Regions from separate parts of the Actinoplanes sp. NPDC051851 genome, predicted to be linked through region 2. Evidence: riboswitches for the same ligand, from Rfam matches in the RefSeq annotation. Region 2 holds a riboswitch; the other holds the start of a gene.
What was found. A riboswitch is a leader RNA that binds a small molecule or an ion and turns the genes downstream of it on or off. The one in region 2 is predicted to bind S-adenosylmethionine.
Positions count from the first base shown of each region.

Region 1 (3,397 bases), on a different contig from region 2:
GCCGGGTCCTCGGCGCCGACCGGGGTGAGCGGGATGTCCTGGACGGTGTAGCCCTCCGGCAGCTGGGCGGGGAGACCCAGCCACTCCCGGTACGCGTGGTTGGTGCGCAGCATCCGGCCGTCCGGCGCGAACATCGCCATCGGCACCGGCGTCTCGTCGAACGCGACGCTGAGCTGGGCCTGGCTCTCGTCCAGGTTCTCCTGGGCGCGGCGCTCCTCCTCCTCGGTGAGCCCCCACTGGACGATCTGGAAACCGGCCGCGGCGAAGACCGCGACGCCGTGCAGCAGCGCCCAGACCAGCGGGTGGGCCACCGCCGAGTGGTGGTCGTACGTGTGGTCGCTGATCAGCACGCCGAAGACCGCGTGGTGCAGCGTGGTGGCGACCAGGAACGCGCCGAACGGCGCCCAGTCCCGGTAGAGGGCGAGCGCGGCGACCGCGATGAAGAAGGTGAAGTGCGCCTCGGTCAGGCCGTTGCAGAGTGAGACGAACCCGCCGCAGGCCGCGGTGAAGCCGAGCGCGACGAAGACCGAGCGCAGCCGCCGGTTCTTCAGCAGCGTACCGGCGACCACGCAGGGCAGCACGAGCCCGTCGGTGAGCAGCAGCGCCTCACTGTGGTCACCCTGGAGCGCGCCGAAGACCGTGACGACCACGACGACCACGCCGAGCAGGACGGTGAGCAGCTGGTGCCGCACCGCCCAGTCCTCGTCGCGCAGTCCGCCGCCGGTCGGTAGCCGGTCGCGGAGCCATTTCAGCCAGGTCGCCACGTACGCATGATCGGTCGAAAACCACCCGGGGCGTAGGTTCCGGGAGGTAGCGGATCAGGAGCGGAGCACCGCCGCGAGGGCCGTCACGAACCGGTCGACGTCCTCGGCGCGGCTGCCCAGGCCGAAACTGGCCCGCAGCAGACCGGTGCCGCTGGTGCCGCAGGAGCCCGCGACGGCCGAGCCGGTCAGGCGGCGAACCAGCGGGTGCGCGCAGAACTGGCCGGCCCGGACGCCGATGCCGTGCTCCTTGCCGAGCCGGTCGGCGACGAGCGCCGGGTCATGACCGGGCAGCGCCAGCGAGACGATGCCGACCCGCGGCTGGTCCGGGCCGAAGATGCTCACCTCGACCGCCTCGGGAACGCTCCTCAGGCCCTCCCGCAGCCGGGCGAGCAGGTCCTGCTCGTGGCGGTGCAGGGCGTCCCGGTCGGCCTCGGCGAGCGCGGTACAGACCGCGGCGAGCGCGACCGCGCCGGGCAGGTTCGGGGTGCCGCCCTCGTGCCGGGCCGGGCCGGTGGACCAGACCCGGTCGCCGGGCAGGTCGCCGACGGAGGCGCTGGCACCGCCGCCGAGCAGGTAGGGCTCGGCCGCGTCCAGCCAGTCGGCGCGGCCGGCGAGCACGCCCGCCCCGAACGGCGCGTAGAGCTTGTGCCCGGAGAACGCGATGTAGTCGGCGCCGAGCTCGGTGAGCGAGATCCGCCGGTGCGGCGCCAGCTGCGCGGCGTCGACGATCACGCGGACGCCGTGGGCGTGGGCGAGGTCGGCGAGCTCCCGGACCGGCCACAGCTCGCCGGTGACGTTGCTCGCGCCGGTGATGGTGAGCACGGCCGGGCCGGTCAGGCCGGGCAGCGCCGCGCGCAGCGCCTCGACCGGATCCCCCTCGGCGGGCAGGCGGCGCGGGTTCGGCCAGGGCAGCAGGTTGGCGTGGTGCTCGCCGTCGAAGAGCAGCGTGGTGGTCCCGGCGGGCAGCGCGCGGGCCAGCAGGTTCAGCGCGTCGGTGGTGTTCCGGGTGAAGATCACGTGGTCCTCGGGACCGGCGCCGGCGAACTCCGCGACCACGTCCCGGGCCAGCTCGTACGCCAGGGTGCTGGCCTGTGAGCGTACCCCCGCACCCCGGTGGACACTGCCGTAGCGCGGCAGGAGATCGGCCACCGCCGCGGCCGCGGCCTCGACGCACGGCGCGGAGGCCGCGTAGTCGAGGTGCACGAACCGGACCGGCTCGCCGGTGGGAAGGGCGACCTTCAGGTCGTCACCGATGACGTCGAGAGCTGACATGGTCATGCCTCCGCAAGTCCGCACTTGCCGATGTCGGTCGACATCGGCCCGGTCTTCACCCGGGGCACCCCATCGCGAACGCAAGGGTTGCCGGCCAGCAAGCCGGGGCTTGTGCGCTGGCACTCATGACCTGCCGACGAAGTTAGCAGATGTCACGATCACCCACCATATCCCAGTCTCCCGATAGGGATTAAGGTCGAAGGATGACCACCTTCGAACAGCAGTGGGCCCAGTGGCACGCCGCGCACGAGGAGCGCCGCGCCGGCCGGCACGGATTCCTCGCCATCACCGGCCTGCACTGGCTGACCGAGACCCCGCAGCACCTCCCCGGCGCGCCGGGCGAGTGGAGCACCGGCCCCGACGGGGTCACCGTGGGGCTCGGTGCCGACGAATTTATCACCATCGATGAAAAACGAGTCACCGGCGAACACCGGTTCGGCCCGCTGCCCGAGCGCGGCGACGTCACCGTCGGGTACGGCGACGCGGTGATCGAGGTCGCCCGCCGGGGCGGGTACGACGTGGTCCGCCCGCGTCACCCGGAGAACCCGACCCGGGTGAAGTACCTCGGCACGCCCGCGTACACGCCCTCCGCGGACTACGTGGTCCGGGGCCGGTTCGAGCCGTTCGAGACGCCGCGGCCGACCACGGTGGGCTCGGTAGCCGAGGGCCTCGAACACGTCTACGAATCCCCCGGCCGGATCCACTTCGAGCTGGACGGGAAGGCGCTCACGCTGACCGTCTTCAACGGCGGGCACACCGGGTCGCTCTTCGCGCTCTTCACCGACGCCACCTCGGGGATCACCACCTACGCCGCGAACCGGAGCCTCGCCATCGACGCGCCGGACGCGGACGGGACCGTGGTGCTCGACTTCAACCGGGCGGTGAACCTGCCCTGCGCGTACACCGAGTTCGCCACCTGCCCGCTGCCGCCGGCCGAGAACCGGCTGCCGGTCTCGATCGAGGCGGGCGAGCAGCTGCCCCGTTAGATTCGATTGATGGAGGACCTCGTCGCCACCGTGGTGGAGCTGCTCGGCGTCCGCTCCACCGCGGACCGGCCCGCCGAGCTGCACCGCGCCCTGGAGATGGTGCTCTCCGTTTTCTCAACAACCGATTTCCGGGTACGCCGTTTCGAGTCCCGGGGCAAACCCAGTGCTCTGGTGACCGCTTCCGCGCAGCCCGGCCGCCCCCGCGTCATCCTCAACGCGCACCTCGACGTGGTCCCCGGCACCGATGAGCAGTTCCGGCCGGTGATCGACGGCGACCGGCTCTACGGGCGCGGCGCCCACGACATGAAGGCCGCCGCGGTGGTGCTCGCCACGGTCTTTCGGGAGGTCGCGGGGTCACTGCCGTACCCGATCGCC
Region 1 covers NZ_JBFAYF010000044.1:6,542-9,938, reverse strand. The annotation lists gene AB0M08_RS32955 (EAL domain-containing protein) at 1-764, opposite strand, end outside; gene AB0M08_RS32950 (aminotransferase class V-fold PLP-dependent enzyme) at 819-2,042, opposite strand; SAM riboswitch class IV at 2,052-2,167, opposite strand; gene AB0M08_RS32945 (DUF1684 domain-containing protein) at 2,240-3,022, shown strand; gene AB0M08_RS32940 (M20/M25/M40 family metallo-hydrolase) at 3,032-3,397, shown strand, end outside.
Region 1: linked by a shared signal. The riboswitch ahead of AB0M08_RS32950 (aminotransferase class V-fold PLP-dependent enzyme) and the one ahead of thrC (threonine synthase) in region 2 are both predicted to bind S-adenosylmethionine.

Region 2 (3,397 bases):
CCGACGCCCCGTCGGTGGTCGCGCTCATCGGGTCGGTTCATCCCTATCTGGTACGCGGTGAGCCCACCACCCGCCGCATGATCAGCGACCCGCCGCCGGGCGAGGACTGGGCCGCCTTCGTGGCCGAGGAGCGGGGTGGACCGGTCGGCTGGGTGTCGACGTTCCGGAACGTGCGCTCCGCCGAGCCGGACTTCGGCCAGGTCTCGCTGCTCTCGGTGGATCCGGGGCACCGGCGGCGGGGGATCGGGGACGCGCTGTTCGCCGCGGCGGTGGGTCATCTCCGCGCGCGGGGCATCCGCCGGGCGTCCGCGACGAGCACCCCGGACGCGCTGGACTTCGCTCGCCGCCACGGTTTCCAGCCGACTCGCGAGATCCGCTACTCCGCGCTCGACCTGGCCGGCCTCGCCCACGACGCACCGGCCGTCGAGACGCCGGCCGGTCCGGAGCGCCCGGCTGCGGCCGGGCGGGCATCGGTGGGGCTGCCGGAGGGTGTTCGGCTGGTCGCCATGGGGGAGGTCGGGGCGCGGGAGCTCTTCCACGCCGACACGGTGGCCGCGACGGACGAACCGGGGGACACCCCGCAGCAGGCGGTGGCCTTCGAGACCTGGCGGTACGACATCTGGGAGCACCCCGGGATGGACCGGGACGCGAGCACGGTGGCCGTCGGCGAGACCGGAATCCTGGCGTTCTCGCTGCTCGTCCGGGATCGGGAGCGGGTCTGGTCGGACATGACCGCGACCGTTCCGCAGTGGCGAGGGCGCGGGCTGGCCCGGATGGTCAAGAGCGAGGCGCTGCGCCGGGCGGCCGCCGCCGGGGTGACCGTGGCCTACACCAGCAACGACGAGTCCAACGTGGCCATGCTCGCCGTCAACGACCGGCTGGGCTACCGCCCGGTGGCCACCCAGTTCTCCTGCGCCGGCGATCTCTGACCGGCCGCTTGAATCCGCCCCGCCCCGCTCTTCTGGCTGGTGCTCAGGGGTGTCTCGCTTCGCCGAGACACCCCTGAGCACCAGCCAGAACCTTGCGGCGCGCGACGGCCTCGACCACGCACGGGTCTCGCGTCGGGCGCGACCACTCACGCACGCCGCGCCGGAGGACTGAGCGCTCTGGACGCGTCAGCGGCCAGCGAGGACCGCAGGGGCCCTCGGCGGGAGCGGCGGTCTGTACCCACCACCCCGGTGCGACATCTTCTGGAAGAGAGTTCTCAAGTCGGGGCGGGAGCTGCCGTCAAGAGGGCGAGCGGGCAGCATGCCGGGCAATCTCGGCGGACGGCGCGGATGGGGGCGAATCGGCGGCCGGAGAAGGAGGTCGCTCACACCTCGGGAACTCGGTGTGGAGATCGTGGAATCTCGTCGTAAGGTGTGGGAAACAACTGAATACCTCATCCAGAGGGGCTGAGGGAACGGCCCGTTGACGCCCCGGCAACCACCGCACACGACTGTCTCGAGGACGAGGCGCAGGTGCGGCAGGTGCTAATTCCGTCCCCGTCGTGGCAGGTCGCCCCGGGGAAAGATGAGAGGAAATCCTCGATGACGTCGACTGTCGCCGCACCCACCTCTGCCAACACTGCGTCACCAGCCCGTGGCTTGGTGTGCCGTGCGTGTGCCGCCGAATACCCCCTCGCCGCGCAGCACGCCTGTTACGAGTGTTTCGGCCCGCTCGAGGTCGCCTACGACGAGGCGGCGCTCGCGCGGGTGACCCGGGCCCAGATCGAGGCGGGTCCGCAGAACATCTGGCGCTACGCGGCGCTGCTGCCGGCCGGGCAGAACCCGGAGACCCGGGTGACCCTCGACCCGGGCCTGACGCCGCTGGTCAGCGCGCCGCAGCTGGCCGCGCGGCTGGGCATCACCGGGCAGCTGTGGGTGAAGGACGACTCGCAGAACCCGACGCACTCCTTCAAGGACCGGGTCGTCTCGGTGGCGCTGACCGCGGCGAAGGAGCTGGGCTTCACCCGCTTCTCCTGCGCCTCCACCGGTAACCTGGCTAACTCGGTCGCGGCGCACGCGGCCCGCGCCGGGGTGCCGAGCATCGTCTTCATCCCGTCGGATCTGGAGCAGGGCAAGGTCGTCACCACGGCGGTCTACGGGGGCGACCTGGTCGCGATCGAGGGCTCCTACGACGACGTGAACCGGCTCTGCAGCGAGCTCGTGGAGACCGACGAGTTCGAGGACACCGCGTTCGTGAACGTGAACGTGCGGCCGTTCTACGCGGAGGGCTCGAAGACCCTGGGCTACGAGGTGGCCGAGCAGCTGGGCTGGCGCATCCCGGCGCAGGTGGTGATCCCGATGGCCTCGGGTGAGCTGCTCACCAAGGTGGACAAGGCGTTCAGCGAGCTCGTCGAGATCGGGCTGGTCGAGGCGCCGGAGGGCGGCTGGACCGTCTTCGGCGCGCAGTCGGAGGGCTGCAACCCGATCGCCACCGCGCTGCACCACGGCACCGACGTGATCACCCCGGTGAAGCCGACCGGCATCGCCAAGTCGCTGAACATCGGCGACCCGGCCGCCGGGCCGTATGCGATCGAGGCGGTCCGCCGCACCGGTGGCTGGATGGACTACGCGAACGACGAGGAGATCCGCGCGGGGATCCGGCTGCTCGCCGAGACCACCGGCGTCTTCGCCGAGACCGCGGGCGGCACCACGGTCGCGGTGCTGAAGAAGCTGGTCGAGTCCGGCAAGCTGGACCCGGCGAAGGAGACGGTGGTCTACAACACCGGCGAAGGCCTCAAAACGCTCGACGCCATCGCGGAGCAGGTCGGCCCGACACACCGGATCAAGCCGTCGCTGCGCGCAGCCCGGGATGCTGGCCTGCTGGGATGACGTTCCGTAATCGGTCATCTGCCGATTGTTGAGAATTCCTTCCCTGGAGGACTTGCGCGCCGATCTCCGGATCGGCAGGATGCTTGTCGCGGGAGGACGCGACGCCGTACGAGGCCCCTCACCTGAGCTTGGCGACAATCTCCGAGGGACCCAACGACCCAGTGCTGACCCATCGCGGAGGCGCTGTGCGTCTCGTCCTCCCGACCAAACCTCTGGTCGACGACCACCTACAAGGGACCCCCGCCAGGGTGACATGTGCCGGGCGTGTCAGATCCGCCGGCGCATCTGCAGCTCGGTGAGGACCGGCACGGTCGGGTGCGGCAGCCGCACCCCGGTGTCCTCGAAACCCAGCTTCTCGTACGCCCGAACGGCGCGGTCGTTCCCGACCACCACCTCGAGCATGAGCTCGTGCCGTCCGGCCGCCGCGGACCAGTCGGCGACCGCCTCGACGAGTTGGGCCAGCAGCTTGCCGCCCCGGTGCGCCGGCGTCAGGTAGACCGCGAAGACCACCGTGACGTGCGGCTCATCCGAGATCACCGTGCCGCCGGCGTGCCCGATCAGCGGGTCACCGCCCGGGTCTG
Region 2 covers NZ_JBFAYF010000011.1:52,147-55,543, forward strand. The annotation lists gene AB0M08_RS13800 (GNAT family N-acetyltransferase) at 1-929, shown strand, start outside; SAM riboswitch class I at 1,379-1,519, shown strand; gene thrC (threonine synthase) at 1,530-2,816, shown strand; gene AB0M08_RS13810 (GNAT family N-acetyltransferase) at 3,084-3,397, opposite strand, start outside.